Regions from separate parts of the Agathobacter sp. genome, predicted to be linked through region 1. Evidence: predicted binding sites of a transcription regulator. Region 1 holds the regulator's gene; each other region holds the start of a gene.

What was found. Region 1 encodes HrcA, which represses chaperone genes, less so after heat shock. Its sites were predicted from a motif close to TGTTAGCACTCNNNNNNNNNGAGTGCTAACA; they were not measured.
Region 2: ACW6PM_RS06660 (co-chaperone GroES) is a predicted target of HrcA. The motif match lies at 3,264-3,294, and genes of this name have one in related genera.
Region 3: ACW6PM_RS09225 (Hsp20/alpha crystallin family protein) is a predicted target of HrcA. The motif match lies at 5,101-5,131, and genes of this name have one in related genera.
Region 4: clpB (ATP-dependent chaperone ClpB) is a predicted target of HrcA. The motif match lies at 6,358-6,388, and genes of this name have one in related genera.

Annotation. Positions count from the first base shown of each region.
Region 1 covers NZ_CDRTEH010000002.1:108,818-116,706, forward strand. The annotation lists gene ACW6PM_RS02650 (cobyrinate a,c-diamide synthase) at 1-105, shown strand, start outside; gene ACW6PM_RS02655 (cysteine-rich small domain-containing protein) at 89-340, shown strand; gene ACW6PM_RS02660 (hypothetical protein) at 416-1,501, shown strand; gene hrcA (heat-inducible transcriptional repressor HrcA) at 1,852-2,934, shown strand; gene grpE (nucleotide exchange factor GrpE) at 2,949-3,602, shown strand; gene dnaK (molecular chaperone DnaK) at 3,725-5,623, shown strand; gene dnaJ (molecular chaperone DnaJ) at 5,780-6,949, shown strand; gene prmA (50S ribosomal protein L11 methyltransferase) at 7,391-7,889, shown strand, end outside.
Region 2 covers NZ_CDRTEH010000005.1:31,420-39,308, forward strand. The annotation lists gene gltB (glutamate synthase large subunit) at 1-722, shown strand, start outside; gene ACW6PM_RS06650 (glutamate synthase subunit beta) at 737-2,230, shown strand; gene ACW6PM_RS06655 (Cof-type HAD-IIB family hydrolase) at 2,400-3,185, shown strand; gene ACW6PM_RS06660 (co-chaperone GroES) at 3,316-3,600, shown strand; gene groL (chaperonin GroEL) at 3,704-5,329, shown strand; gene ACW6PM_RS06670 (PspC domain-containing protein) at 5,586-5,768, shown strand; gene ACW6PM_RS06675 (N-acetyltransferase family protein) at 5,832-6,125, shown strand; gene ACW6PM_RS06680 (hypothetical protein) at 6,160-6,516, shown strand; gene ACW6PM_RS06685 (DUF5724 domain-containing protein) at 6,516-7,889, shown strand, end outside.
Region 3 covers NZ_CDRTEH010000010.1:52,365-60,253, reverse strand. The annotation lists gene ACW6PM_RS09260 (AAA family ATPase) at 1-54, opposite strand, end outside; gene ACW6PM_RS09255 (hypothetical protein) at 443-1,162, shown strand; gene ACW6PM_RS09250 (hypothetical protein) at 1,509-2,222, shown strand; gene ACW6PM_RS09245 (hypothetical protein) at 2,225-3,037, shown strand; gene ACW6PM_RS09240 (hypothetical protein) at 3,030-3,842, shown strand; gene ACW6PM_RS09235 (ATP-binding cassette domain-containing protein) at 3,852-4,478, shown strand; gene ACW6PM_RS09230 (hypothetical protein) at 4,494-5,078, shown strand; gene ACW6PM_RS09225 (Hsp20/alpha crystallin family protein) at 5,212-5,685, shown strand; gene ACW6PM_RS09220 (DnaJ C-terminal domain-containing protein) at 5,807-6,868, shown strand; gene ACW6PM_RS09215 (NUDIX hydrolase) at 6,977-7,441, shown strand; gene aroE (shikimate dehydrogenase) at 7,531-7,889, shown strand, end outside.
Region 4 covers NZ_CDRTEH010000007.1:42,504-50,392, forward strand. The annotation lists gene ACW6PM_RS07935 (HAD family hydrolase) at 1-76, shown strand, start outside; gene ACW6PM_RS07940 (sodium:proton antiporter) at 225-1,574, shown strand; gene ACW6PM_RS07945 (cytidylate kinase-like family protein) at 1,587-2,582, shown strand; gene ACW6PM_RS07950 (CarD family transcriptional regulator) at 2,710-3,204, shown strand; gene ACW6PM_RS07955 (CDP-alcohol phosphatidyltransferase family protein) at 3,413-4,123, shown strand; gene ACW6PM_RS07960 (phosphatidylserine decarboxylase) at 4,123-4,944, shown strand; gene ACW6PM_RS07965 (phosphatase PAP2 family protein) at 4,901-5,560, shown strand; gene ACW6PM_RS07970 (GTP pyrophosphokinase) at 5,629-6,291, shown strand; gene clpB (ATP-dependent chaperone ClpB) at 6,522-7,889, shown strand, end outside.

The DNA of each region.
Region 1 (7,889 bases):
CTTGGGTTTCCGCACCTGTATTATCCGTCAAATCCGCATTTTGCAGAGAGCCTTGTGAGAAAAGCATATGAATATAGAAGGAATAAAAATGGAAAACTCTTATAAATATTTTAAAAATACAGATTGCAAATATTTTCCGTGTCACAAGGGACTATCAGAGGACTTTAACTGCCTGTTCTGCTATTGCCCGATGTATAGTATGCCAAACTGTCCCGGAAGTAAGACCTATATAGAGAAGAATGGTAAAAAAATCAAGGTATGCACAGACTGTACGTTTCCACACAGACCGGAAAATTATGATAAAATCATACAGATTTTGATTAGGAATAATAATAACTGATTTATGGACTTTTGGGAGTATATTTGATAGTATATTTATGGAAATTTAGGTTTTAGAAAGTCAGAGGGAATTAAATTGGAGATTAAATGTGAGTATTGTGGTTCCATGATACCTGAGAATGTTGAGCAGTGCCCATATTGTGGTGCCAGCAACAATTCAATAAAGAGGACGGCAGACGGTACACCAAAGACCATAGCAGAGCTTGCAAAATGGTACGAGGACAGACATCTTCCACCATATGAAATTACACGATTTTTTATAGGAATCGACTACAGACAGCCTAGGGCATTTGGTATTTATCAGGCTGGAAATGAATTTATCGTCTACAAAAATAAGGCCGACGGCACTCGTGCGGTGCGATATCAGGGTACAGATGAGGCGTATGCTGTTAATGAGCTGTATCTTAAATTAAAGGATGAGATTTTAAATCAAAAAGCGCATCAGCAGAAGCATACGAATGAGAATTTTGCACAGGAAACGAAGAAGGTTTTTTCAGATACATTTTCATCTAAAAATGTAAATGAGTATATCATTAAGCCCTCTATTGCTATGGTTATAGGCATTGTTATGTTCATTGTCCTGATTATAGTTGGATTTGCACTCAATGATACGTATAAGGGCATTGGCTGGGATTTGCTGATATCGGGTATTGCCGGTATTGTAGGCGCATTTTTTCTGACGGACTTTATTGAAAATCACAAAAGGTTTAAGCCGTTCGGACTGTACGCAGCCTGGCTTAAAAAGCCAAAGTGCAGTGCTATGCGTCATGCCATGCATTATTTTATTACTGTAGTTTTAATTGCACTTGTGCTCATTACACCTATACACAATTATTGCAAAACAGATTACTTTAAGTATAATGACACGGTCTATGTAAACAGTCATTATAGCTGGTTCGAATACGATGATGACAGCTATGATTATAATGAAATCAGCCGTTCGGATGTTCCGCAGGAGGTTTTGGACAACAAATCCCTATATGGCTTTGACTATGCAGATCTGGTGTGGGACAGCTCGATTATTAAATTTGAGAATAGCGGCTATTATGAAGACCATTATGAGAGCTCGGGCAGCTCGAGCAGTGATTATGACAGCGACTATGATTGGGATTCCGGTGATAGCTGGGATTCAGGCGGAAGTGACTGGGATAGTGATTGGTGATTATTGCATAACATAAAAATATGGCAGGAAGTCTATCTATCAGGATTTCCTGCTGTTTTTTAATATTAGGGATTAGATAATTGATGCATGATGCAAGGCGGAAATAAAAAAACTTGAAAAAAATGGTACAGTAGTGGTGTAGTAAACGCTAAAAACCATTTAATAGAAAATTTATAAAGCCTGAAACCCCAGTAAAATCAAGGGTTTCAAAAATTTTATTCAAAAAATTAGCACTCAAGGGTTGACATTGCTAATAGGTGGTGGTATGTTATGTACAGATAAAAAATTAGCACTCCAAAATATAGAGTGCTAACAAATAAAAAGCATACTTCAGATGGAGCGTGTGACCAATGGAAAATGAAAACAAAGAACTAGAGTTGAGCGAGAGACAGCTTACCATACTGGATGCGATCATCCGTAATTATCTCGCCACAGGAGAGCCGGTTGGCTCACGTACAATTTCAAAATATACAGACCTTAATTTAAGCTCGGCAACAATCAGAAATGAGATGAGCGATTTAGAGGAGATGGGCTATATAGTACAGCCACATACCTCAGCAGGAAGAATCCCTTCGGATAAGGGCTACAGATTATATGTAGACCATCTTATAGAGACAAACGATAAGAAGGAAAAAGAGCTTTCTGATATGAAGGAGCTGGTCATTGAAAATACCGAGAAGATGGAGCAGGTGTTAAAGCAGGCGGCAAAGGTACTTGCAAACAATACCAATTACGCCACACTCGTTTCTGCACCGGATGTCAATCACAACAAGGTGAAGTTCATCCAGCTTTCACAGGTTGATGAGCAGCACCTGCTTGCAGTAATTGTTATGAACAACAATATGGTCAGAAACAAGATGCTTGATTTATATGAGCCGCTTGACAATGAGACAATACTTAAGCTCAACATTCTGCTTAACACCTCATTAAACGGACTCGCAATGAACGAGATTAATCTTGGAAACATTGCAAGCATAAAGGAACGCGCTGGTATCCATTCAGGAATAGTCTCTGATGTGATTGATGCATTGGCACAGACCTTCGCGGAGAGTGAGGATCTTAAGATTTACACCAGCGGAGCGACAAATATTCTGAAGTATCCTGAGCTTTCGGATTCCAATAATGCAGCGACACTTTTGTCAGCATTTGAGGAAAAGGAAGAGCTAGCAAGCCTTGTTACCGAATCCCTTTCCGATTCTGAGAAGAAGGACAATGGAACAGGTATTCAGGTTTATATAGGAAATGAATCTCCAATCCAGACCATGAAGGACTGCAGTGTTGTCACTGCGACATATGATCTGGGTGAGGGCGTAAAGGGCACGATAGGAATTGTCGGACCAAAGCGCATGGATTATGAAAAAGTAATGGATAATCTAAAGACTCTTAAATCCCAGTTAGATGGAATTTATAAGAAGTCTGAGGATGAAACATAGGAAGGTGGTCAAAAATGCCAGAGGATATTAAAAAAGAAACAATCGACAATGAGACTGCAGAGAATAAAGCAGAAGAGATAGAGATTGAAGGAGCTGATGAGGAAAGCACTCAGGCAGCCGAAGAAGCTAAAGATACAGATGTGAAGGAAGCTGAATCAGAGGATGATGCTCCAGCTGATGCAGAAGCCAAAGCAGATGAAAAGAAAGGTCTCTTCAAGAAAAAGAAAAAAGACAAGAAGGATGAGCAGATTGAAGAGCTTAACGATCGTCTGAAAAGACAGATGGCAGAGTTCGAGAACTTCCGCAAGAGAAGCGAGAAGGAAAAATCCCAGATGTTTGACATGGGAGCAAAGACAATAGTTGAGAAAATCCTTCCTGTAATCGACAATTTCGAGAGAGGTCTTGCAGCAGTACCGGATGATAAGAAGGATGATCCTTTTATCACAGGTATGGATAAGGTCTACAAGCAGATGCTCACAGAGCTTGATGCTGTAGGAGTAAAGCCTATAGAGTGTGTAGGACAGGAGTTTGATCCTGATTTCCACAATGCAGTGATGCAGGTTGAAAACGATGAGCTTGAGTCAGGCACCGTAGCACAGGAGCTCCAGAAGGGCTATATGTACAAGGATTCAGTGGTACGCCACAGCATGGTATCCGTAGTACAGTAATGATGTGTACATCTATCCGGCATGACAGTGAATCGGATTTTGTGATTCATGTGAGGCATAGGATGGTTACAAATAATATATAAAACAGGTAAAAACACTATATTTAATAGGAGGAAAATAAAATGGGCAAAATCATTGGTATTGATTTAGGAACAACAAACAGCTGCGTAGCAGTTATGGAAGGTGGAAAACCTACAGTTATAGCAAATCAGGAGGGTGCAAGAACTACTCCTTCAGTAGTTGCTTTCACAAAGACAGGAGAGAGACTTATCGGTGAGCCTGCAAAGCGTCAGGCAGTTACAAATGCTGAGAAGACAATTTCTTCTATCAAGAGACATATGGGTACAGATTACAAGGTACAGATTGATGACAAGAGCTACAGCCCACAGCAGATTTCAGCTATGGTGCTTCAGAAGTTAAAGGCTGATGCAGAGGGCTACCTCGGTGAGAAGGTAACAGAGGCAGTTATCACAGTACCAGCTTACTTCAACGATGCTCAGCGTCAGGCTACAAAGGATGCAGGCAAGATTGCAGGTCTTGATGTAAAGCGTATCATCAACGAGCCTACAGCAGCAGCACTTGCTTATGGTCTTGACAACGAGAAAGAGCAGAAGATTATGGTTTATGACCTTGGTGGTGGTACATTCGATGTATCTATCATCGAGATTGGTGACGGAGTCATCGAAGTATTATCTACAAACGGTGATACACGCCTTGGTGGTGATGATTTCGATAACAAGGTAACACAGTGGATGATTGACGAGTTCAAGAAGGCAGAGGGTGTTGATCTTTCTACAGACAAGATGGCACTCCAGAGATTAAAGGAAGCTGCTGAGAAGGCTAAGAAGGAGCTGTCTTCAGCTACTACTACAAACATCAACCTTCCATTCATCACAGCTACAGCAGAGGGACCAAAGCATTTCGATATGACTCTTACAAGAGCTAAGTTCGATGAGCTGACACATGACCTCGTAGAGAGAACAGCAATCCCTGTACAGAACGCTATGAAGGATGCGGGCATTACAAATGCAGACCTTGGACAGGTATTACTTGTAGGTGGTTCTACACGTATTCCAGCCGTACAGGACAAAGTAAAGCAGATGACAGGAAAAGAGCCAAGCAAGTCTCTTAACCCTGATGAGTGCGTAGCAATCGGTGCTTCTATCCAGGGTGGTAAGCTTGCAGGAGATGCCGGTGCCGGCGAAGTACTTCTCCTTGATGTAACTCCACTTTCTCTTTCAATCGAGACAATGGGTGGTGTTGCTACAAGACTTATCGAGAGAAATACAACTATTCCTACAAGAAAGAGCCAGATATTCTCTACAGCTGCTGATAACCAGACAGCCGTTGATATCAACGTAGTACAGGGTGAGAGACAGTTCGCCCGCGACAATAAATCACTCGGACAGTTCAGACTTGACGGTATCCCACCAGCACGTCGTGGAGTTCCACAGATTGAGGTTACATTCGATATCGATGCAAACGGTATCGTAAATGTATCTGCTAAGGATCTTGGAACAGGTAAAGAGCAGCACATCACAATCACAGCAGGATCTAATATGTCTGATGATGAGATCGATAAGGCTGTTAAAGAGGCTGCTGAGTTTGAGGCACAGGATAAGAAGAGAAAAGAAGCAATCGATGCAAGAAATGATGCTGAGAGCTTTGTATTCCAGACAGAGGATGCATTAAAGCAGGTTGGAGATTCTGTTGATGCCGCTGATAAGTCAGCAGTTGAGGCTGATATCGCAGCAGTTAAGTCATTCCTTGATGCACATAAAGAGGCAGAGGCTATGACAGAGGCTGATGTTGCAGAGCTCAAGGCAGCACAGGAGAAGCTCACACAGAGTGCACAGAAGGTATTTGCAAAGATGTATGAGCAGGCTCAGGCAGCACAGGGTGCAGCAGGAGCAGGTCCTGATATGAACGCAGGAGCAGGTCAGGCAGGTCCTGATATGAATACAGGTGCTTCAAACGGTGCAGATGATGATGTCATCGACGCAGATTTCAAGGAAGTATAATTAAACAGATGCTGCCATAATGATATGAGGATTAATGACCTGTAATCCGGGTTATTAATCAAAGCATCAGAATGGCTGCGCAAGTAAAATCACTCGCAAGGTTGGCCGCTTGGCCGGCCTTGCGAATTAGTTGTATAATAAAAGGAATTTTCAATTATGGCAGAAAAAAGAGATTATTATGAGGTATTAGGAGTATCTAAGACCGCAACAGATGCAGAGATTAAAAAAGCCTTCAGACAGCAGGCAAAGAAATATCATCCTGACATTCATCCGGGTGATAAAGAGTGTGAGGAGAAGTTCAAGGAGGCTCAGGAGGCCTACGCCGTATTGTCTGATCCGGATAAGAGACGCCAGTATGATCAGTTTGGTCATGCAGCATTTGACGGCACAGGTGGTGGAGCCGGTGGCTTTGATTTCTCAGGCATGGATATGGGGGATATTTTTGGGGACATTTTCGGAGATTTCTTCGGAGGTGGAAGAAGCAGTGGCAGAAGAAATGGTCCTGCACAGGGTGCAAATGTCCGTCTCAGTGTAAGAATTTCTTTTGAGGAAGCTATATTTGGCTGCACAAAGGAGCTTGAATTCAACTATAAGGAGACATGCTCTACATGTGGAGGAAACGGAGCTAAGCCTGGCACATCTCCTGAGACATGTACTCAGTGTAATGGTACAGGTAAGGTTGTCAGACAGAGCCAGTCTCTGTTTGGAGTAGTGCAGAATGTCACAACATGTCCATCCTGCGGTGGTTCGGGCAAGGTAGTAAAGGATAAGTGTCCTACATGTCACGGTACAGGCTACAATACCAAGAAGGTCAGAAAGACTGTTGAGATTCCAGCCGGTATAGATAATGGACAGTGTGTCAGAATACGTGAATACGGTGAGCCGGGCATAAATGGCGGACCGCGTGGAGATCTTCTTGTTGAGGTTCTTGTTTCAAGCAGCAGGGATTTTGAGCGTCAGGATGTTAATATCTTTTCAAAGGCATCCATCTCATATGCTATTGCAGCCTTAGGTGGAGATATAAGAATCAAGACTGTTGATGGAGATATTATATACACAGTTGCACCGGGTACACAGACCGGTACAAGAATCCGCTTAAAGGGTAAGGGTGTTCCTTCAACAAGAAATAAAGCAATAAGAGGTGACCATTATGTCACACTCGTTGTCAGTACGCCTACAGGCCTTTCTAAGGAAGCAAAGGAGGCTCTTAAGAAGTTTGATGAGCTTTCAGGCGGCTCTCTGACCAGGGAGGGCGGAGCTTCTACTGATTCTAAAAAGAAAAAAGGATTTATGGATAAGCTCAAGGAGTCTTTGGATGATCTGTAAATAGATGATTTGTAATAGATGTTCTATGATAGATGTCCCGCCATGTGTGGCGGGGCATTTTTTCGGCTGTCTTTACGTATAAAACTATTGTTAACAGTCGATATGTACAATTTCAGTTACTGTTCAGACGCAAGCTTGACACCACGCTGTCAAGCTATGCGCCATAGTGTTAATTATTGAGTGATTACAGCCCCTGCCTCGTAGAGGCATTTTAAATGGGCTGTAATCGTTGCTGGTCACACTGTTAGGTGTGAACAGTAACCAATTTCAATATTCAATTTCAATGTAAAAATTGGGGCTTTTATACAGCACATTTTTATGGTATTATATGAGGTAAGTTGTGGAGGCAGTCGTATGACTGCCTTGTAAAATGTACGGAAATGTTTTGAAATAAAACTGTATTTATACTATGTATCTATTTTATTAAGAGAGGATTTTTATATGAAGTGGAAGAAATACACGATTGAGACAACAACCGCGGCTGAGGATTTCATGAGCAGCATGCTTATGGAGCTTGGTATCGAGGGAATCGAGATTGAGGACAATATTCCTTTGACCAAGGAGGACCAGGCGGATATGTTTATTGATTTTCTGCCGGAGCTGCCTCCTGATGAGGGCATAAGCCATGTCAGCTTTTATATTGAGGATGATGGCAGTGACCAGTCAGATATGCTTAGGAAGGTGAAGCTTGGACTTGAGGATTTAAGAGACACTGTTGATGTGGGAAGCGGTGTGATTTCATCATCTGAGACAGAGGACCTCGACTGGATCAATAACTGGAAGAAGTATTTTTCATCCTTTACAATCGGAGATATATTGATCAAGCCTACCTGGGAGGAGGTAAAACCGGAGGATGCGGATAAATTTATGATAGAAATTGATCCGGGAATCTCCTTTGGTACAGGAAAGCACGAGACAACCCAGCTTTGTATCAAGCAGC
Region 2 (7,889 bases), on a different contig from region 1:
AATATGACGATACGCTGGATGACGACACATTTGTTATCAAATGTAACGGTGCAGGCGGACAGAGCTTTGGAGCATTTATCCCTAAGGGACTTACACTTGAGCTTGTCGGAGATTCAAACGATTACTTCGGAAAGGGACTTTCAGGCGGAAAGCTCATCGTATATCCACCTGCAGGAGTAAAGTTTGAGAAGGATGATAATATCATCATCGGAAACGTAGCGCTTTACGGAGCTACAAGCGGTAAAGCCTTCATAAACGGTGTTGCAGGTGAGCGTTTCTGCGTAAGAAATTCCGGTGCAACAGCAGTAGTTGAGGGCGTCGGTGACCATGGCTGCGAGTACATGACAGGTGGCCGCGTAGTTATCCTTGGAAAGACCGGAAAAAACTTTGCTGCAGGTATGAGCGGCGGAATAGCATATGTGCTTGATGAGGACAATGACCTTTACATGAGAACCAACAAGCAGATGGTATTTACTGAGGAGGTCTCAAATAAGTACGATGTATTAGAGCTTAAGGAAATGATAAAAGAGCATGTAACACTTACAAACTCTGAAAAGGGCAAGGAAATCCTTGATCATTTCAGTGAGTATCTTCCTAAGTTCAAGAAGGTTATTCCTTACGATTATAACCGTATGCAGATGGCCATTGTACAGATGGAAGAAAAAGGTCTTAACGCAGAGCAGGCACAGATTGAGGCATTTTATGCCAGCACAAGAGGCTAAGGAGGACGCAGATAATGGGAAAACCAACAGGATTTATGGAATATGACAGATGCGAAGCAGCGTCTGTAGAGCCAAAGGAGCGTATTAAGAACTTTAACGAGTTCCATGTATTCCTTTCAAAAGAAAATCAGCAGAAACAGGCTGCCCGTTGTATGGACTGCGGAGTTCCTTTCTGCCAGGCGGGAATGACAATAGCAGGCATGACATCAGGCTGTCCTCTGCACAACCTTGTTCCGGAGTGGAACGACCTTGTATACACCGGCAACTGGGAGCAGGCATACAATCGTCTGCACAAGACCAATAATTTCCCTGAGTTTACATCAAGGGTCTGCCCGGCACTGTGCGAGAAGGCATGTACATGCGGACACTGGGGCAGTCCGGTATCTGTCAGGGACAATGAGCACGGTGTAATAGAGACTGCATATGCAAACGGATATGCAGCTCCAAAGCCACCAAAGGTAAGAACAGGCAAGAAGGTAGCAATCATTGGTTCCGGCCCTTCAGGACTTGCGGCAGCAGATCAGCTGAACCAGAGAGGCCATGAGGTTACAGTATATGAGAGAGAGGACCGCGTAGGCGGACTGCTCATGTACGGTATTCCGAATATGAAGCTTGATAAGAGCATTATTGACAGAAAAGTTAATATAATGAAGGAAGAGGGCATTCATTTTGTCACAGGATGTGATGTAGGAAAGGATATAAAGCCGGCAGAGCTTTACAAGAAGTATGACAGGGTAATCCTTTGCTGTGGTGCAAAAAATCCAAGAGATATAAAGGCAGACGGAAGAGACGCAAAGGGTATTTACTTTGCTGTTGATTACCTTACCCAGAATACAAAGAGCCTTTTAAATTCAAACCTGACAGATGGCAAGTTTGTATCTGCAAAGGGCAAAAATGTAGTCATTATCGGTGGCGGTGACACAGGAAACGACTGTGTCGGAACAGCAATCCGACAGGGAGCCAAATCAGTCACACAGCTTGAGATGATGCCTTGTCCGCCTACAGAGCGTGCTGCAAACAATCCGTGGCCTGAGTGGCCAAAGGTCTTAAAAACAGACTACGGCCAGGAGGAAGCCATTGCAGTATTCGGACATGACCCACGTATCTATAAGACAACCGTAAAAGAGTTCCACAAGGACAAAAACGGCAACTTAAAGGAGCTTACAATTGTAAGTCTTGAGAGTAAAAAGGACGAGAAGACAGGCAGATTTATGATGGTTCCGGTAGAGGGAACAGAGAAAAAGCTTCCTGCAGAGCTTGTACTTATAGCAGCAGGCTTCCTTGGAACAGAAAGCTACGTGGCAAAGGCATTTGGTGTAGAGCTCAATGCCAGAACAAACGTAAGTACACAGGAGGGTCATTACGCTACAAACGTTAAAAACGTATATGTGGCAGGTGACAACCATCGTGGACAGTCCCTTGTAGTGTGGGCTATCAGAGAGGGCCGTGAGGCTGCCAGAGAGGTTGATGAGAGTCTCATGGGATACTCATATCTCTCAGTACAGTAACTAATTATTATAGCAATTCTCCTTAATAAATTTTATTTCATACATTTTATATCAAAATCCCGGTGCAATGCACCGGGGTTTTTACTGTAGATAAACAGATTGAAATTTGATTTATAAGATGATAAGATAGCAGTGTTTGACATGATAATGAAGATATTAGGAGCAGCAAATGAGAAAAACAGTATTTTTTGATATAGACGGAACAATATGGGACGATGACATGGTAATTCCAGAAAGCACAATAGAGGCTGTGGCAGCCCTCAAGGCAAACGGACATCTGGCATTTATCTGTACAGGACGTGCCAGAGCCAGTGTGAGATCAGAGAAGCTATTAAATATGGGGTTTGATGGAATAATTGCGGCATGTGGCAACTATATTGAAATGGATGGCAAAGTAATATACGAAAATGACCTGAGCGCAGATATGGTTCAAAAGGTCATAAGGGTGCTTTCAGAGTGCAAAATGCCTGTAGTGCTTGAGGGCTCCACAGACTACTGGATAGATGACGAGGGCTTTGAGGATGACCCGTATGTGGACTATCTTTTTGAGTCACTTGGTGAGCATGCACATATAATAAGAGGATATGACGGCGAGATAAAAATTAATAAATTCTCAGCTGACGTGATAGACGGTACTGATTATGAGCGTGTGAAGGCAGAGTTTGCCGACGATTTTCTGATACTTGAGCATGTGGAAAATGTCGTGGAGTTTGTGCCGAAGGGAACCTCAAAGGCTACCGGCATCAAATGGCTGTGCAAGCATCTGGATATCCCGCTTGACGAAACCTATGCGATAGGCGACAGTGTGAATGACCTTGAAATGCTTGAGAGCGTAGGACATGGAATCGCCATGGGCAACTCAATGCCACCGGTTAAAGAAATTGCGGAATATGTCACATCGGATATTTCAGATGATGGTGTGAAAAATGCGTTAAAGCATTACGGATTAATATAGAAAATGTAAAATAAATATTAAAATGAAATATCACTGTTGACATTGAAATGCAATAGTGATATTTTATTTACAGAAAGAAATTAGCACTCAAAAGAAATGAGTGCTAACAGAGATAAAAGGAGGCAATACAATGAAATTAGTTCCATTATCAGACAGAGTAGTATTAAAGCAGTTAGAAGCAGAGGAGACAACAAAATCGGGAATAATCCTTACAAGTTCAGCACAGGAGAAGCCACAGGAGGCTGAGGTTATAGCAGTAGGACCTGGCGGAATGGTTGACGGCAAGGAAGTTAAGATGCAGGTAACAGTCGGACAGAAGGTTATTTATTCTAAATACGCAGGTACAGAGGTTAAGCTTGACGGAGAAGAGTACATCATCGTAAGACAGAACGATATTCTTGCAGTAGTAGAGTAATTTACAGATAGAAGCTAAATATCCGGTACGTTTTACATATCCGGTCATAGCAGCTTACAGCTTGAATTTAAATATCAATATATATAGAAAGGTCGTATAAATCATGGCAAAGGAAATTAAATATGGCTCAGAAGCCAGAGCAGCACTTGGAGCTGGAGTAGATAAATTAGCAAATACAGTCAGAGTAACACTTGGACCAAAAGGAAGAAACGTAGTACTTGACAAATCATACGGTGCACCACTCATCACAAACGATGGTGTTACAATCGCAAAAGAGGTTGAGCTTGAGGATGCTTTCGAGAACATGGGAGCACAGCTTGTCAAGGAAGTTGCCACAAAGACAAATGATGTAGCAGGAGACGGAACAACAACAGCTACAGTTCTTACACAGGCAATGGTTCAGGAAGGAATGAAGAACCTTGAGGCAGGAGCAAACCCAATCGTGCTTCGTCGTGGTATGAAGAAGGCTACAGACAAGGCTGTTGAGGCACTCAAGGATATGAGTCAGAAGGTTAAAGGCAAGGAGCAGATTGCAAAGGTAGCAGCTATCTCAGCAGGTGACGAGGAGGTTGGTAATCTCGTAGCAGACGCTATGGAAAAGGTTACAAACGATGGTGTTATCACAATTGAAGAGTCAAAGACAATGCAGACAGAGCTTGACCTTGTAGAAGGTATGCAGTTCGACAGAGGATATCTCTCAGCATATATGTGCACAGATATGGATAAGATGGAAGCAGTACTTGATGATCCATATATCCTTATTACTGACAAGAAGATTTCTAACATCCAGGATATTCTTCCATTACTTGAGAAGATTGTTCAGGCCGGTGCAAGACTCCTTATCATCGCTGAGGATGTTGAGGGCGAGGCTCTTACAACACTTATCGTTAACAAGCTTCGTGGTACATTCAATGTAGTAGCTGTAAAGGCTCCTGGATATGGTGACAGAAGAAAAGCAATGCTTGAGGATATCGCAATCCTTACAGGTGGTCAGGTAATCAGCTCTGATCTTGGACTTGAGCTCAAGGATACAACAATCGATATGCTTGGCCGTGCTAAGTCAGTTAAGGTTCAGAAGGAGAACACTGTTATCGTTGACGGTGCCGGAGACAAGGAAGCTATCGCAGGCAGAGTAAGCCAGATTCGTGGTCAGATTGATGAGACAACATCTGAGTTTGATAAAGAGAAATTACAGGAGCGTCTTGCCAAGATGGCAGGCGGTGTAGCAGTTATCCGTGTAGGTGCTGCAACAGAGACTGAGATGAAAGAGGCTAAGCTTCGTATGGAGGATGCCCTTAACGCTACAAGAGCAGCAGTCGAGGAAGGAATCATCGCAGGTGGTGGATCAGCATATATCCATGCATCAAAGAAGGTTGCAGAGCTTGTTGATACTCTTGAGGGAGATGAGAAGACAGGTGCAAAGGTTATCCTTAAAGCACTCGAGGCTCCGCTTTACTACATCTCTGCAAACGCAGGACTTGAAGGTGCAGTAATCATCAACAAGGTAAGGGAGTCAGCTCCTGGAACAGGCTTCAACGCAGCTACAGAAGAGTATGTAGACATGGTTGAGAGCGGAATCCTTGATCCTGTAAAGGTTACAAGAAGTGCATTACAGAATGCAACATCAGTAGCTTCAACACTCCTCACAACAGAGTCAGCAGTAGCTACAATCAAAGAGGACACTCCTGCAATGCCAGCCGGTGCCGGCGCCGGAATGGGCATGATGTAATCGTAGACAATGAGGAAAAAAGATAACCCGTGGTCACACTCGTGTGAACCACGGGTTTTCTTTTTGACGAATGTCCGGATATGAGCAAGTAGCACGCAAGTGCGGATTGCGAATATACGGAGGCTGGAGAATCCAGCCGTGTCTACGATGTAGGTAGAATAACACCACAGTACGGATATGAGCAAGAAGCACATCTGCGGCTGTAAAAATATGCGGTGAATTAACATGCGAATATACTTGTTTATATTTAACGATAATAGTATTATATAGAAAAGTATGTGGAGTATGTGGAGGCATTGCAAACTATTTTGATGTAGATCCGACAGTTATCCGTCTTGCGTGGGTTATATTTACTCTTGCAGGTGGAAGCGGACTTATCGCATATATCATAGCAGCTATCATTATGCCGGAAGATCCGGGATACATTGATATGCAGTAAGATAGAATAATAGTAACACAACAGGAGACACACAAATGATTTCAATACGCACAGCAACAGAAGATGATGCAGAAGAGAAAGGGCATTGGAAGGCTGCTTTATGACAGGCTTGAGGAAATACTTAAGAAACAGGGAATATTAAATGTCAATGCCTGTATAGGCTATCCACAGATAGATGATGAATATCTGACCAAGGACAGCGTGCATTTCCATGAGAGGCTTGGCTATCATATGGTGGGTACATTTCATCAGTGCGGATACAAGTTTGGACGTTGGTATGATATGGTGTGGATGGAAAAATTTATCGGAGAACATACAAAAAATCAAGCTCCTGTGATATTGTACAAAGATATATAAGCAATAAAGGAGAACAGATTACGAGGTTACGGATATGAAGATCAATGTAGTAAAAAGGAAAGCAGCATCCAACAGGGAACTGTCACATGCTGTCTATGATATACCGGAGGTAAAAGACCTAAGAGGCTTGCTATATCAGATAATGCTTGTGGAATTATCTGCCAGGCCGGAGCTTTCATCAGAGGGAAAGATAGCATATGAGCTGTCACAGGAGAGAAAGTATACAAAGGAACAGGCATGGGATATTCTGGAACAGGATTTTTCAGATGGACTGTTCAGGGTATTTTTCAATGGAGAGGAATATACAAATCTTACAGATGTATTAGATGTGCAGGAAGAAAATGAGCTTGTGATAATCAGGCTTATCATGATGGCGGGGAGGTTATGGTAATGCAGTCAGGGGAAAACAAAGAAGATATAATAAAAAAACTCAAAGAATACAACCGTTCGCTCCATGGATATACGCAGATGGAGCGGGAATATATTAAAGAAGCGGAGGATACCAGATATCTGTACGGCTTTCAGATACCAAACGCAAGGATACCTGACACACTGGAGGAGCTTTTAAAAAAGCAGAATAATTTTAAAGGATTGCTTCCAAAAGGTCATGAAAAACTGTGCGAATATCTGACTCACATACAGGAGTATACGTGCAATACACGGCTTATCCGCATGGATGTAAGGAGCAGTCTGCTGTCAAATTATATAGATCGCATCGTACAGGCAATAGGAGCATTTTACATATTTTATGGTGCAGGGCTATCAATACAGAAACTCATATACGGAGAGTATAATGACGTTATAAGTTATCGAAATATGGCACCTGTGATAGCTGTTGAGATAATACGGCAAAATGACGAGGTTATCGGGTATTGCAGGGATGTGCTGACTAGTGAAAATAACGTAGGGTTTCTGACTCGTGACCTTATAATAGCAATAGAGCAGAGCAAAAATAAAGAATTGCAGGATCTGCTTACCAATATGCTTCTGGCGGCAAAACTGCAGGAGGGATTGAGGCAGAGCATACTTGAGACGGTGGATGAGTACCAGCTTGACTATTTTTACCGCATGATAGATGTGATATATGAGGAAAAACTGCTCAGGTATTCGTCCGTACAGCGGAGCATTCAGACATGGATCGGCTTAGGCTATGATGAAGTCGAGCAGAGGATCATAGAGCAGATACTTGGGATAATCCATGAGTTTATCCATGACGAGGATAAAAACAAAAGCGCGCTTACAGATGAAAATCCGTTAAAGGTATATATAGCACTGTACTGTATCGGTATAAAAAATATGGAAAATGCTATAAATGAGGCGGTAGCCTTACTTGAGCGAAAAGAGCAGCATATCATAGCGGCTGCGCTTATATATCTGCAGCAGACACAGCATTTTCCGTTCTGGGAATACAAGTCAATGCTTGAAAATTACAGTGATAATAGCTGGATAACTGCGCTGTATCTTAGCGAATGTGTCAGATGTGATGTAGAGCGCATGTCATTTTCAAAGGAAGAATGTTATGAGCTGTTTGATCTGGTTTATCCGTATCTGTCAAAGCTTAAGGCAAAGCAGACATACTCGTCAAAGGGCTTTGAGTGGTTTTCAATCATTATATATAAGGAAAGTATTGTAAACTTTTTGTCAAAACTGCTTATCAAAGCACCGGATACAGAGAGGATAGAACTGTTGCTGCCAAATGTATCTATATTGTGGACAAAGGCTTTGGAGGAATTCTTAAAGGGCTGTTTTTCGTATGTATCACTT
Region 3 (7,889 bases), on a different contig from region 1:
ACTGTTTTTGTCTTTTGTAAAGCTGCCATTTCCCGGATTAAAATAAATACCCATTGTCCCATCTCCAATTCATTTTTATATAATCAGTATAACAGATTTGGAGGAGTGATGGAAGTGGGCAACATGAGATTATGTGCACTGTCTACGGACAGTATTTTTGTAATATTTTTGGATTTTTGAAAATAAAAATTCATTGTTGGAAAAATGTACGGAATAATGTTACAAATACAGCAAAAAAATCAAGAATAATGTTACAAATACATAGAAAACATCAAGAATAATGTTACAAGGAGGATATATCTTGAAAAGTAGCTTATTAACGTTATACTATAATTAGTTAAATAAGGCACTTACACCTGCGGAACTTTTGGCAAGAATTTAATTGCAATGAATCTAATTATTAAAAGTGTAATATTATTGGTAAAACAGATAGGAGGCATATATGTTAAACGGTGTGGGAACAAATATTTCAATGGCATATACTTCAAATTATAATAAGAAGTCAACAGGCGATAAAACGGATATAGAGTTCGAAATAGGAAATAGTGAGCAAAATTCCTTAAATAAATGCGGGGAGAGACAGAGTGAACTTACTGAAATATACATGAATATGTTGTCGGAAAATAACAGTTCTCTTTACAATAAATTGGTAAATAATAAAAATGCAGTTGAACAGGTGTCACCAGATAAGGAAATTCCAAATGATAAGCTGAAAAATATCGGAATGACAAGTTTTGGACTGTCTGATACAGAAAGTCAGATAGTTTTAGCTTCATATGTGAAGACATCAAAGGAGGATGATCCTGTTGTTCAAGTGGCATATGGACATGGTGATAACAGAAAAGTATATCATGTGCATGTAAATGATGTTGATACATCGAATGCATCGGATCTGGAAATGTTTGCGCTTATGTCATATGAGGGGTATAAAGGAAGAACTGCGCCTGATTCGATAAATAATTATTCTGCCTATAAAACAATGAAAGCAGATGCCGGTTATGGAATGGCTTCTGCTGATGAAAATAGCTTTGTAAACAAAAAAGTGAATGCTGATTATTTATTGGAGCAAATATATGATTCATTAAAGAAGCGGGAAACAGAACAAGAAACAAAGAGCTTTGATGTCTGTGAATATTTGCTCCAGATGATAAAAAATCGTTAAAGGAAACAGCTTTCAGTGCCGAAGCATAATAATAGTATGGAATGTCTTGGTAGGATCATCAAAGTAAAAAGTCATTTCACCTGGGAAGATATAGTGGACTATGGCATGAATTTGGTAGTCACTCTTTATCCGACCAAGAAAGTTGTTCCATTAAGTTGATAAGATATTTATGTAATTTTATAAAATCCGTTGCAATTTTAATATTGCAATGGATTTTTTTGTTCATGAAAAATTTTAAATTAAAAATACGAGGGCAGATTGTCTAAGTATTTTACAACTATGACACATCACAGGTTTACAATCATCATAACAATTAAACATCAGCAATCAAAGGAGAAGAAAGAGTATGAAGAAGAAAAAAATTACAGCAATAATGGTGGTGATCATGATGGCAGCGGGGCTTTCAGCCTGCTCACAATCAAATGCCAAGCTAGAGGGAAAATCCGGTATTGTAAAGGATGAGGATTCAAAGACAGAAAGTGACACCGGTGTAGTAGACCAGACTCCGGCTACATATGTGCTGGATGCGGAGTATGTTAACAAAGACGATATCGTGTCAATTGATGATACAATTGAGATAAATGGAATTACTTATAAAATTGAAAAGTATGAGCATACCACAGAGTTTGGAAACAGAAATAAGGATACTGTTGTGGATTATTTGAAAGATAGCTGTGAAGGAAATATAGATGAAAATTATAACCTGAGTAATGGCTATAGTTATCTTTTTATAACGTTGACATTCACTTATAAGGATGGAGATGATAAGCAGCTTGAAGGAAATAGAAATGCAGGTATTCTGTATGCAATCAAGGATGATATGGAGAGAATACAGCAAAATTCAGATAGTGTATATATAGATAGCTATTGGCTTGGAGGAGATGAAAGTGATGTATATCATTATGTTTTAGGCAAAGGCGAGGGTATTACATCAGAGCTGGGATATATTATTCAGGATGAGGGAATACCTGAAGACTCTAAGTATATTTATTATTGTATAGAGGGTATAGATTCAAAAACCAATGATAAGGTACAAAAATATTTTAAACTGGAGCTGTAGTTATGAATAGAATATTTAAACTCGAAATAAAACGTGCTTTTAGAAACAGATTATTTGCTGCCACATTGTGTGTTGCGTTTGCGATATGTGTATGGCATTTTATGGAAAATGTGTGGATATGGAGGATGTATGTTTACTCTGACACGTATCCGTTGTCTGCATATGAGAAATGGATAGGTGCGGATAATGCAAGTGTGCAGCCGTTGCTGCTTTATCTGATAATGCCTGCTTTGTGTGCAATACCGTATGGCAGAAGCTTTTATTTTGATGTTAAATCAGGGTATGCTGCCCAGATCATATCAAGAGGAAAGAAGAGCGATTATATAAGAGCAAAATATGGAGCTGCATTTGTAAGCGGTGCGCTTATTGGAATGATACCACTGGTGTTTGACTTTATGCTTACTGCAATGGTATTTCCGATGGTAATACCACAGGTAGGAACAGGCACATTCCCGGTAGCGGCAATGGATATCATGTCAGGGGTATTTTATACACATCCACTTGTATACAATCTGATTTTTGTGCTGATTGATGGCTGCTTCTGGGGACTTTTAAACTGTGCGGTGTTGTGGGCGGTTAATTTTGTAAGAAACCGGTTCTGGATATTGCTGACACCATTTATCATATACATATTTGTGTTCTGCATGGTTCATTTTGTAAACAGGGTGAGTTTATCACCGGTAATGTTTCTTAGACCAAGTGCGCCGTTTAGAAATGATATCCGGGTTGTGATCTGTGCGTTTATTATCCTTATAGTGGTAAATATTATATTTTACATACATGCGGTAAAGAAAGAGCTTGTTGCTTATGAATAGGAAAATTTTTGCAAATCTGATCTTATATGATATCAGAAAAGGATTTAGGGAAAACAAGATAAAATGGATAGTCGGAGTATTCATATTTGTATTTTTTTCATTTATCACCGTCAGTGATTTTAGTGTAAATTCACCGGAGCTTGGATTTTTGGCATACTTTACAAATATACTTCAGGGTATGCCGCCATACATAAAGACAGATGACAGCGTATTTACCATTCCGGTGTCGTGGTTTTTGTTTTATGCGTTTTTATTTTTTATGGTAGGATTTTATCCATTGTCAGATCTGTATGGTGCCGGCAAAAAGACACTGATATTGTCAGGCAGCAGGTTTAAGTGGTTATGGAGTAAGTACATATGGACGGTCATAAATGTGATTATGTATTATGCTGCAATGATACTGGTTCTTGCGGCTGTGACATGTGCAATCGGGAAGTGGAGCACAAAGCCTGATGATATGCTTATGGAAATGGGAATAGATATGCAGCAGTTTTCGACCGGAAATGAAGTGCTTGTATGGCTGATACTGCCAATGTTATGCGCCTGTACAATTGCGGTGGTGCAGCTTACTATCAGTATTTTTGCCGGTGCGATCGCTGGATATATTGTTTCCATAGTTTATCTTGTGGTGTCTGTTTACTGGGTGAGTCCGTTTCTTATGGGCAATTATCTTATGATCATCAGAAACAACAGGCTCTGTGCGGGTGGAATGGATGCGGCTGCCGGAATAATAAGCTGCATTATTGTGATGGTGGTTTCTATTGTATCCGGAAGTGTGTATTTTAACAGAAAGAATATTTTGTGAGGTATTTTTATGAAGATAGAGATAGAACATGTTTCTAAAAAGATAAAGGATGCTCTGGTACTCGATGATGTATGCATGACACTGGAAAGTGGTAATATATATGGATTTCAGGGCGTAAACGGCTCCGGCAAGACAATGCTGATGAGAGCGGTAAGCGGACTTATGTATCCTACAAGCGGTACCATCAGTATCGATGGCAAGGTGCTTGGAAAAAATATGGCTTTTCCGGAAAAGATAGGAATGCTTATTGAGAATCCTGCCTTTATAGATAGTTATACAGGCTATGACAATCTAAAAATGCTTGCATCAATAAATAAAGGTGAAGTTGATATAAGCAGGGCACTTGAAACGGTTGGACTGAACCCACAGGATAAGAGAAAGTATAGAAAATATTCTCTTGGAATGAAGCAGAGACTGGGTATTGCCTGTGCCATTATGGAGGAACCAAAGTTTCTTTTGCTGGATGAACCTTTTAACGCCCTGGACAAGGAGGGGCAGGAAAAACTGTCAGAAATCATAAGGGATATGCGTGATAAAGGAAGTCTTATACTGCTTAGCTCTCACGATAAGGATGAGCTTGAAAATCTATCCGATGTAATCTATCTGGTGGACAGCGGAAGGTTTAAATTGAAGTGACGAGGAGAATTTATTATGAAGCAAAGAAAATCAAAACAAGTAAGGCTTTTTTCGGGAATGCTCATAGGAATTGTGATGATTGCTGTTTTGGCAAGGATTGTTTATCTGAATCATTGCTATCCATCCCCAAAGGTCATCACATATACAGAAAATGACACTATTAAGCTTGGAAATTATGAGATAAAGCAGACCGGATGGGAGTGGGGCGATGGCAGTCTCCTAAAAGAAAAATGTCCGGATTATGTATATCATCAGATGGATGATGGTTCAGAATATCCTTTCGACAGTGTGCGTGTGGGGTTTATAACCTTGTCAGTTACCAAAGTAAAGGACGATACAACATCACTTGATCTTACAAGCCTTGCATTTCAAATGGGAACCAATGGTGATCAGTATGACATGGAACTGTTTTTTAAATTAAATCCTACTTTGGAAGCTTTGGAGATAAAGCTTAATGCCGGTGAGGAGACGTCCTTTGTGATACCGTATGCAATGAATGAGCAGCAGGTATCAAAGAAAGACTGGAACAGGGTAGATAAGATGAAACTGTATATGGTGTTGCAGTATTATCCGCAGAAGATAAGGTTGTGCTGTAACTAATTAATAAAAAGTTTATAATTTTTATTAGCACTCACTATTGACGAGTGCTAATAATAGTGCTATAACATACTTGTAAACAAAAGAAAGCAAATTTCCGAAAGGAAAGTTACAGGTATATAAGGAGGTATGACCTATGTTATTAACAACTACAAACAACAACTTATTTGATACTTTTTTCAGTAATCCATGGTTCAATGATCCTTGGTTTGATGACAGGGACGTACAGAAGGCACAGAAGAAATTATACGGACACAACGGAAAGAGAATGATGCTCACAGATATCAAGGAAAGCGATAAAGGCTATGAGCTTGAGATGGATCTTCCGGGATTCAAAAAGGATGAGATTAAGGCTTCTTTAGAGAATGGTTATCTGACCATTACAGCAGAGAAAGGCTTAGAGAAAGATCAGAAAGAGGAAGATGGCAAGAAGTATATCTGCAGAGAGCGCTACTCAGGAAGCTGCCAGAGAACTTTCTATGTGGGTGACGAGATTGAGCAGGATGACATAAAGGCATCCTTCAAGCATGGAATCCTTCGCCTGGATATTCCAAAGAAGCAGCCTAAACCACAGGTTGAGGAAAAGAAATGTATCTCAATCGAGGGATAATCAGATATTGCAAATGATAAGCGGGCTGCCTGTGCAGTCCGCTTATACTATATGGTGTAATTTATAATGTTTAATTATGAAGATAAATTGTTACAGGTAAATAGAAAGGCAGGTGAGTATAATGGCAGCAAAGAGAGATTATTATGAGACTCTTGGAGTGAACAAGAGTGCGGATAAAGAGGCAATAAAGAGGGCTTATCGTAAGCTGGCAAAGAAGTATCATCCTGATACAAATGCAGGAGATGCGCATGCTGAGGAGATGTTTAAGGATGTCACGGAGGCATACAATGTATTAAGTGATGAGAAAAAGCGTAAGCTCTATGACGAGTTTGGCTTTGCAGGTCTGCAGGATGGCTTTTCCGAGGAGGCTGCAAGACAGGCTACGCAGGGCGGCTTCGGTGGATTTGGCGGCAATGGTTCTTTCAGTGGCTCATACAGCTCAAATGGTGGACCATTTACACGTCAGGAATTTCATTTTGAGAACGGCTCCGGGGATATGGATGATATTTTCTCAATGTTCGGAGATGTGTTTTCACATGGTGGCAGCTCCGGAAGTCGTGGTTCATACAGCACAGGTGGAGCAGGGGGCTTCGGTGGAAATAGTACAGATTGGAGCAGCTTTACAGGTGGTTCAGCTAGGGGACGTTCAACGAGTCGCAAGGGTTCTGATGTTATGGCTGACCTTACGATTTCTTTTGACGAGGCTGTTTTCGGATGCGAGAAATCCATTTCATTACAGGATCCGTCCACAGGCAAGGTTTCCAATCTGTCCATCCATATTCCGGCAGGAATCGAGTCGGGCAAGACAGTCAGACTTAAAGGACAGGGCAATCCGGGCATAAACGGTGGTGCAGCCGGAGATGTGCTTCTCAACGTAAATGTGACACCGAGCAGGGAGTTTGAGCGTAAGGGACAGAATGTATACAGTACAATCCGTGTTCCGTTTACGACAGCAGCTCTCGGTGGTAAGGCGAGGGTGCATACTCTTTATGGAGATGTGGAGTGCAGCATCAAGGCAGGTACACAGGGCGGCAGCAAGATACGTCTCAAGGGCAAGGGTATTTCAAGCATGAAGAATCCTTCCGTAAAGGGAGACCAGTATGTGACGGTTGAGATTTCGGTTCCACGCAGGCTTACACCAAGGGCTAAGGAAGCGCTTGAGGAATACAGGGCTGTGAGCTGATGAATTTTATGTGCTTTATATATGGAAAACAAATTTGAAATCCGCTATACTATAGGTATTATAGTACAGCGGATTTTTTGCTTGATGAGATATAAGAAAGGACACAACATGAGCAATTATATAATGGATCTTAGAAAGGTGGTCGGACATGCCCCTTTACTGCAGGCAGGAGCGAGCATTATCGTTGAAAATGAAAACGGACAGGTGCTTCTCGGAAAGCGCACAGACAATCACCAGTGGGGCTACGCAGGCGGTTCTATAGAGCTTGGAGAGACTGTCGAGGAGGCTGCAAAAAGAGAACTCTTTGAGGAGATGGGACTTGTTGCAGACGAGATGGAGCTGTTTTATATCAATTCAGGCGAGGAAACACATTACATCTATCCGAATGGGGATGAAGTCTATAATGTGGAGATTATATATATCTGCCGCAAATATCACGGCACCATAAAGCGCCAGGAGGAGGAAGTCGAGGAGCTTAAGTTTTTCGATGTGGATGATATTCCGGAGGATATTTCTGATCCAATCAGACCTGTATTTCGTGAATATATAAAGATGAGGAAAAGAATAAAATAAACTTTAACGCTTTAAATGAAAAAAGTGCTTGCGCATGTCTTATAAAAGAGTTATCATAATACAAAACGAAACACTTAGGAGGATTTACAATGGAAAAGCGTATTTCAGGTCACACAGGCTTATTAGCACTCATAGGATCACCGGTCGGTCATTCAGGTTCACCGGCTATGTACAACTACAGTTTTGAAAAACTCGGTCTGGACTATGCATACGTTGCATTTGATATAAAAGAAGACAAGGTTAAGGATGCTATTGCAGCAATGAAGACCTTCAACATGCGTGGATGTAATGTGACTATGCCTGATAAGGTAGAGGCTGCAAAGTACATGGACGAGCTTTCACCGGCAGCCCAGATTATCGGAGCCATAAACACTATCGTAAATGACAACGGTAAGCTTACAGGACACATCACAGACGGTGAGGGATTCGTACACAACTTAAAGGATCA
Region 4 (7,889 bases), on a different contig from region 1:
GAAATCAAATATATCGCCAAAGGATGATATGGCTCATGATGCAGACTATGTTATAGATAATTTTACCAACTGGTAATGCATTATTGTTTATAAAAATGTGAATACTACATAAAAAACATATATAAATTAAAAACTTTTTATAAACAGTTGCAAATAAAATATAATGGTGTAAAATGAACTAGATTTGAAATAGTTTATTTTTTAACAAAGTCGAGGTGAAAAGAATGTCAAACACATTATTAATGTTGTGTATCCCATTTGCGGGCTTATTGCTGTGCATAGCAGTTATGCCGCTTGTGAAGCCTGAATGGTGGGAGAAGCATCAAGCTCACGCAGTTATCTTATGGTCACTGCTTTTTGCCATTCCGTTCGCGCTGTTTTATGGAGCACCAAAAGCCGTAGAGACGGTACTGGAGTGTCTGATAGGCGACTATCTGACCTTTATCGTGCTGCTCTTTGGACTGTTCTGCGTAGCCGGAAATATCAAGCTGGAGGGAAGTCTGGTCGGCAACCCAAAGGTAAACGTTATCATGCTTGCAGTTGGAACACTTTTTTCAAGCTGTATAGGAACTACAGGAGCCAGTATGCTCTTTGTCAGACCGATCATCCAGATGAACTCATGGAGAAAGAACAAGCGTCACATCATGGTATTTTTCATTTTCCTTGTGTCAAATATCGGAGGATGCCTTACACCTATCGGTGACCCGCCACTGCTCATGGGATTTTCAAGAGGAGTATCGTTCTTCTGGAGCATGAGACTGTTTCCTGTTCTGATAATAAATATGATATTGCTTCTGACCGTATTTTATCATTTGGACAAGAAAGCATATCAGAAGGATATCACTATGGGACTTATGCCTGAGGTAAAGGAAAATGAGCCACTCATCAGGATAAAGGGCGCCCACAACTTTTTATATATAGTAATGATTGTCATAGCCGTTATACTAAGCGGTGTGCTTCCTAAGCTTTCTGCATTCCAGAACGCTTCAGGAGAGGTTATCGGTATTCCGATATTTAAGGAGGTTACACTCACTGTGCCTGCAATTATTGAGATTGCAATCATTCTGCTTGCTGCTTTACTTTCCTTCAAGACAACACCGAAGGAGGTTCGTGTGCAGAACCATTTCACATGGGGAGCAATCCAGGAGGTTGCGGTGCTTTTCATCGGAATCTTTATCACCATGCAGCCGGCTCTTATGGTATTAAAGAGTGCCGGTTCAGGTCTTGGAATCACAGAGCCGTTTGAGATGTTCTGGGCAACAGGAGCGCTTTCAAGCTTCCTTGACAATACACCGACATATCTGGTTTTCCTTACTACAGCAGGCGCCATGCATTTTACTACAGGTGTTGCAACCACACTCGGAGTGGTGCCGGTCAAGATGCTTATGGCAATTTCCTGTGGCGCTGTATTCATGGGAGCCAACACATATATTGGAAATGCGCCAAACTTTATGGTCAAGTCATTATCAGACGAAAACGGTATCAACATGCCATCATTCTTTGGTTACATGTGGTGGTCAGTGCGTTATCTGATACCTGTTTTCATCATAGATATGCTCATATTCTTTTTATAGGAGGGATGAATTATGGAATTTTATGACGAGAAAATCAAAGCTCTTGCCATCGAAATCTATGAGCTTGATGCCGAAGTGTACAAGAAATTAGGCTCATCCCTCGGCAGGGTATTTGGTGGAGAGAAGGATATATGTATCCGCAACATCATGGAGGATCTGCACTCAAGGCAGAACAGCTCGAGAATCCGAAGCGAGCTTGCCCTGATAAGCAACATGGCAAGAACAATACCTGATCACGATATAAGGCATGACATCATGGTCAGATACAACAACATAGTAGAGGAGATAGCGGAGCTTCCGACAGGCTTTGCTGACGGAGATATCCTCGATCCAAAGATAGCGGATTTAAATACCGTAAATCTGAAGGACCGTTTCAAGACAGGCGATCATCTGATCATCTGTATCGGACGTTCCTGCGGATGTGGTGGAAATGAGATTGGATTTGCGCTCGCAGACAAGCTTCGTATGAATTTCTATGATGTGTCTGTTATGAATGAGGTGTTCAGACAGAAGGATGGAGAGGAAGCAGCACAGGCGACAGCTACCTTCCAGAAGAAGGAGAGAATGGGAATCAAAAAGCGCATCAAGGCTTTTAAGAGATACCACGGACTTTCATCAGAGGATGTGCTTTTCTTTGATACAAGCAAGTTCCTTGTAGAAAAGGCAAAGCAGGAGGACTTCATTGTCATGGGACGTTTCGCGGATGCGATTCTGACCAACAATCATATTCCTCACATCAGTATCTTTATCACAGCACCGGAGAAGAGACGTGTCCAGCGTTTCCTTGAGATAAACAAGAATGTGACTCCGAACCAGGCAAAGAAATGGATAGAGTCTGAGGATAAGAGACATCTGAAGACCTACAAATTCTACACAGGCAGAAAATGGAGCAAGGCAAGTAACTATGATATCTGTATCAACAGTGCCAGCTACGGTATCAAGGGCTCAATAGAGCTTATCATCCGTATGCTCCAGCTCGATGACCGCGTGAAGCAGCTGATTGAGTAATTTTGTAAAGCGTGTTTTATTGACGTAAAACACGCTTTTTTGATATATTTGACATTTTTGAAAAAATCCTCTTACAAAATTCGTGAAAAAGTGATAAAATAATATCGTATAACGAAAGAGGTGTGATATGTTCGAAATAGGTGATTACGTATTGAATGCTACAAATGGTATTTGCAAAATAAGCGAAATCGTGGAGTTAGACATGTCAGGAGACAAGAAGCTCAAGTCATATTTTTTACTTCGCCCTGTTGAGGAGGAGAATGACAGAGTGTATATACCTGTTGACAATGCCGATAAGAGGATACGTAAGGTAATAACACAGGATGAAGCACAGGCAGTGCTTAATAGAGTACCTGAGATAGAGGCACTCGTGGTAAACAATGAGAAGGAGCGCGAAACGCGCTATAAGGAGGCGGTCAGAAGCTGCGAGCCGGATAGTGTGGTCAGTCTCTTAAAGTGTTTACATATCAGAAATGAGCAGCGTGCACAGGCAGGCAAGAAGGCCACTGCAGTGGATGAGCGCTATGGCAAGATGGCAGAACACAATCTAAATGCAGAGCTTGCATTTGTTCTGGAAAAGGACAAGCAGGAGATTAAAGATATAATTAATGATATGCTATAGTATGAGGGCAGAATCAGAAAACAGATTCTGCCTTGTTTTTTGCTAAAAGTAAGAGATATTAAGAAAAGCTTAAACAAATAATTAATGAGTTTATGTTGTGAATATGTTATTATATATCAGGTAAGGGCATATAATGTTTAATGTTAAATGAGAAAACTTATCATGTTTTATCTGATAAAAACAAAAGAATGAAAGTAAGGGAATCAATATGGAAAATATGGATAATATGAATATTAATTCTGCAATAGCAGATACTCTGGATATAGGAGATACAAACACAGAAAAAAAGACAGGGCTCATAGGCTTTTATAATTACACGGTAGTGCTTACATACATAGGCATGTGGATAGGCTTCCTTGGAGTGATGCTTGCCATAAAGGATAGGTATGTGGGGGCGTTAATCTGCCTTATGCTCGCCGGTGTCTGCGATATGTTTGACGGCACCATTGCATCCACAAAGAAGGACCGTACCAGGGACGAGCGTACATTTGGCATACAGATAGATTCGTTAAGTGATATCATATGCTTCGGTGTGCTTCCGGCAGTGTGGGTATTTTGTGTGACTCCAAAGATATCAATAGCATTTATCGCCATATTTGTATTCATTCTTTGCGGGCTTATCCGTCTGGCATACTTCAATGTGGATGAGGCCAACAGACAGGCTGCCACAGCAGAGCGCAGACAGTACTATCTGGGGCTTCCGATTACCTCCAGCGCCCTTGCTATCCCGGCGGTATATCTGATTGGAGAGTTCACTGCTATACATATTGAGACAATCGCGGCAATTGCCCTTTTAGTCATAGGCATATGCTACGTGCTCCCGATAAAGCTCAAAAAGCCATCGCTTTTAGGTGAGGTTCTGATTGTGGGCATAGGAGCAGTTGAGTTTTGTATTCTCATTGCGGAGGTTCTTATTTAATGGCAAAAAAATCGTTTGTAGACTGGCTTTATACCACGGCACCGGGGCGTGTGACGCTTAAGGTGCTTCTGTATACAGGCGCGCTTAAGCTCGGAGAAGTGGTTGCACGCTCCCCGCTGTCAAAGCCGCTTATCAGCCGGTATATAAAGAATAACAATATAGATATGTCTGATTTTAAGGGGCAGAAATATAACAGCTTTCAGGATTTTTTCTCCAGAAAGCGTGGTGATATTGAGGTGGACAGGCAGGCTGAGCATCTTATCAGTCCGTGTGACGGCTATCTGAGTGCCTACAGGATAAAAAGCAACAACAGCTTTTTTATCAAGGGCTCATGGTACAAGGTGACGGATCTTGTCACCGACAGGAAGCTTGCAAAGGAATTTGTCGGAGGAGACTGCGTGATACTGCGTCTTTGTGCCAACGATTATCATCATTACTGCTATATAGATGATGGTTTTCAGGGCAGGAATCATTTTGTGAAGGGGCTGCTTCACAGTGTACAGCCTATTGCACTGGAGAATGCTCCGGTTTACAGGCAAAACAGGCGTATGTGGACCATTCTTGATACAGTTAATTTTGGCAAGGTGGCACAGATTGAGGTCGGCGCGCTGCTCGTGGGCGGCATAGTCAATGACCACGAGAATGTCATGATGAGAAAGGGTGCAGAGATGGGGCATTTTGAGCTGATTGGCTCCACAATAGTGCTTTTGTTTAAAAAGGGTCATATAGACCTGCTTCCGGAAATCAAAGAGTGTATAAAAGGAGACAAAGAGGTACGTGTTATCCAGGGACAGCATATCGCAAACAGGACAGCTTTTTAACAGAATACTTCCAAAATACAGCCGTATTCCGCTGCTTTTTACGGTAGTGCTCAATTTCAGTGTATACTGGGGTGCGAGAGTGATTGCAGGCGGTTTTATACATCACAATATAGAGACCGCACTCGATGACATGATACCGGTTGTGTACTCTACAGTAGTCATTTATTTTGGCTGCTATATTTTTTGGATTATAGGATATCTGTATAATGCAGCGATGGATAAAACACATTGTTATCGTTTTCTAATGGCAGACTGGCTGGCAAAGGCAGTCTGTTTTATCTGCTATGTCGTATATCCCACAACCAATACCCGCCCGGAAATAGTGGGCACGGATATATGGGCGCAGCTCATGCGCTTTTTATACAGCATAGATGCTGCGGACAATCTCTTCCCGTCTATACACTGCCTTGTAAGCTGGCTGTGCTATATCGGTATCCGCGGTAACAAAAAAGTACCGCAGTGGATACGTACAACCTTTTGTATTTGTGCTGTAGCAGTATTCATATCTACATTGACTACGAAGCAGCATGTGATATATGATGTAGTGGCAGGAGTGATCCTCATTGAAGTAACATACCGAATTTCACGGCTGTTACTTACTAAATTAAGTAAATAATTAATTAGAAGGCTTGCATAGATTATAAAGTGGAAAGCGGAAATATATTATATGTAAGGGGTATAAACATGGATGATATACAGATAGAGATGCTGCCGGTGCTGGGTGAATTCAGCTCAATTGCCTCGCAGTATGAACACATCATGTTCTACTACGAATCGGGCATACAGCAGATAGTCGCAAAGCTGCAGATATTAAATAATGAATTTAAAAACAATCACGAAAGAAATCCAATCGAGAATATAAAGAGCCGTGTAAAGTCGCTTGACAGCATAATAGACAAAATGAAGCGAAAGGGTATTCCGCTCACCATCAACGCCATGAAGCGTGAGATAAAGGATATTGCAGGAGTCAGAGTGGTCTGTCCATTCATATCCGATGTATATCAGGTGGCCAATATGCTCGTAAATCAGGCGGATGTCGAGATTGTCACAATAAAGGACTACATAAAAAAACCAAAGGAAAATGGCTACAGAAGTCTTCATATGATAGTGCTGGTTGATGTGTATTTTTCGGATCACAAGGACAAGGTGCCGATAGAGATACAGTTTCGTACCATTGCAATGAATTTCTGGGCCAGCACAGAGCACCAGCTTCGTTACAAGAAGAGCCGTGTATTCACGGAGGAGATGCAGCAGGAGCTTAAGAAATGTGCGGATATCATGGCAGATGCTGATGACAAGATGCAGAATCTGGCAAATGTATCCGGCATTGTGCAGCCAATTGAGTAAGAGAGAGTGATATAAGTCACTCTTTTTTGCTTTAAAATCAAAAGTTTATATTTATTTAATAAAAATTGTTAGCACTCTCACTTGACGAGTGCTAATTTGCGTGCTATAACATACTCACAAGGAATATTGAAGAATTATTTAAAGGATTATTTAGATATAAAATTTTGATATTACCTGTATGACACATAAGAATTATATTTATGGATAACATAGTAGAAGGGAGTGAGACTATGAACATTCAAAAATTTACACAGAAATCAATAGAGGCAGTCAATGACTGCGAGAAGCTTGCATATGATTACGGCAATCAGGAGATAGAACAGGAGCATCTGCTTGTGGCATTACTTTCACAGGAGGATGGACTGATACCGAAGCTGATTGACAAGATGGAGATAAATGTGGAGCATTTCACAGAGAATGCAAAGCGTCATCTGGCAGCGCGCACAAAGGTAAGCGGCAGCAGTGCACAGGTCTATGTGGGCAATGATTTAAACAAGGTTCTTATCCATGCCGAGGATGAGGCAAAGGCAATGGGAGATGAGTATGTTTCGGTAGAGCATCTTTTCCTGTGTCTGCTCAAGTATCCAAACAAGGCAATGAAGGAGCTGATAAAGGAGTACGGTCTCACAAGAGACAGATTCCTCACAGCGCTTTCTACGGTCAGGGGCAATCAGAAGGTCACTTCTGACAACCCGGAGGCCACCTATGATACACTTGAGAAATACGGCTATGACATGGTGGAGCGTGCAAGGCAGCAAAAGCTTGATCCTGTCATCGGCCGTGATGATGAGATACGAAATGTAGTGCGTATCCTCTCGCGTAAGACGAAAAATAACCCGGTGCTTATCGGTGAGCCGGGTGTTGGTAAAACAGCAGTCGTTGAGGGACTGGCACAGCGTATCGTAAAGGGCGATGTGCCTGAGGGCTTAAAGGACAAAAAGCTTTTTGCACTCGATATGGGCTCTCTGATTGCAGGAGCCAAGTACAGAGGTGAGTTTGAGGAGAGACTAAAGGCAGTGCTCGAGGAGGTAAAGGCCTCTGACGGACAGATAATTCTCTTTATTGATGAGCTTCACACAATAGTAGGAGCCGGAAAGACAGACGGAGCCATGGATGCAGGACAGCTTCTTAAGCCGATGCTTGCAAGAGGCGAGCTGCACTGCGTAGGTGCCACCACACTCGATGAGTACCGTGAGTACATTGAGAAGGATGCTGCACTTGAGAGACGTTTCCAGCCTGTTATGGTAGACGAACCGACAGTAGAGGACACTATCTCAATACTTCGTGGTCTTAAGGACAGATACGAGGTATTCCACGGCGTCAAAATTACAGACTCGGCACTTGTCACAGCGGCAGTGCTTTCAAACAGATATATCACAGACAGATTTTTGCCTGATAAGGCAATAGACCTGGTGGATGAGGCCTGTGCCATGATAAAGACGGAGCTTGATTCAATGCCTGCAGAGCTTGATGAGCAGAATCGTAAGATTATGCAGCTTGAGATTGAGGAGACAGCGCTAAAGAAAGAGACAGACCACCTAAGTCAGGACAGGCTCGCAGCACTCCAGAAGGAGCTTGCAGAGCTGCGTGATGACTTC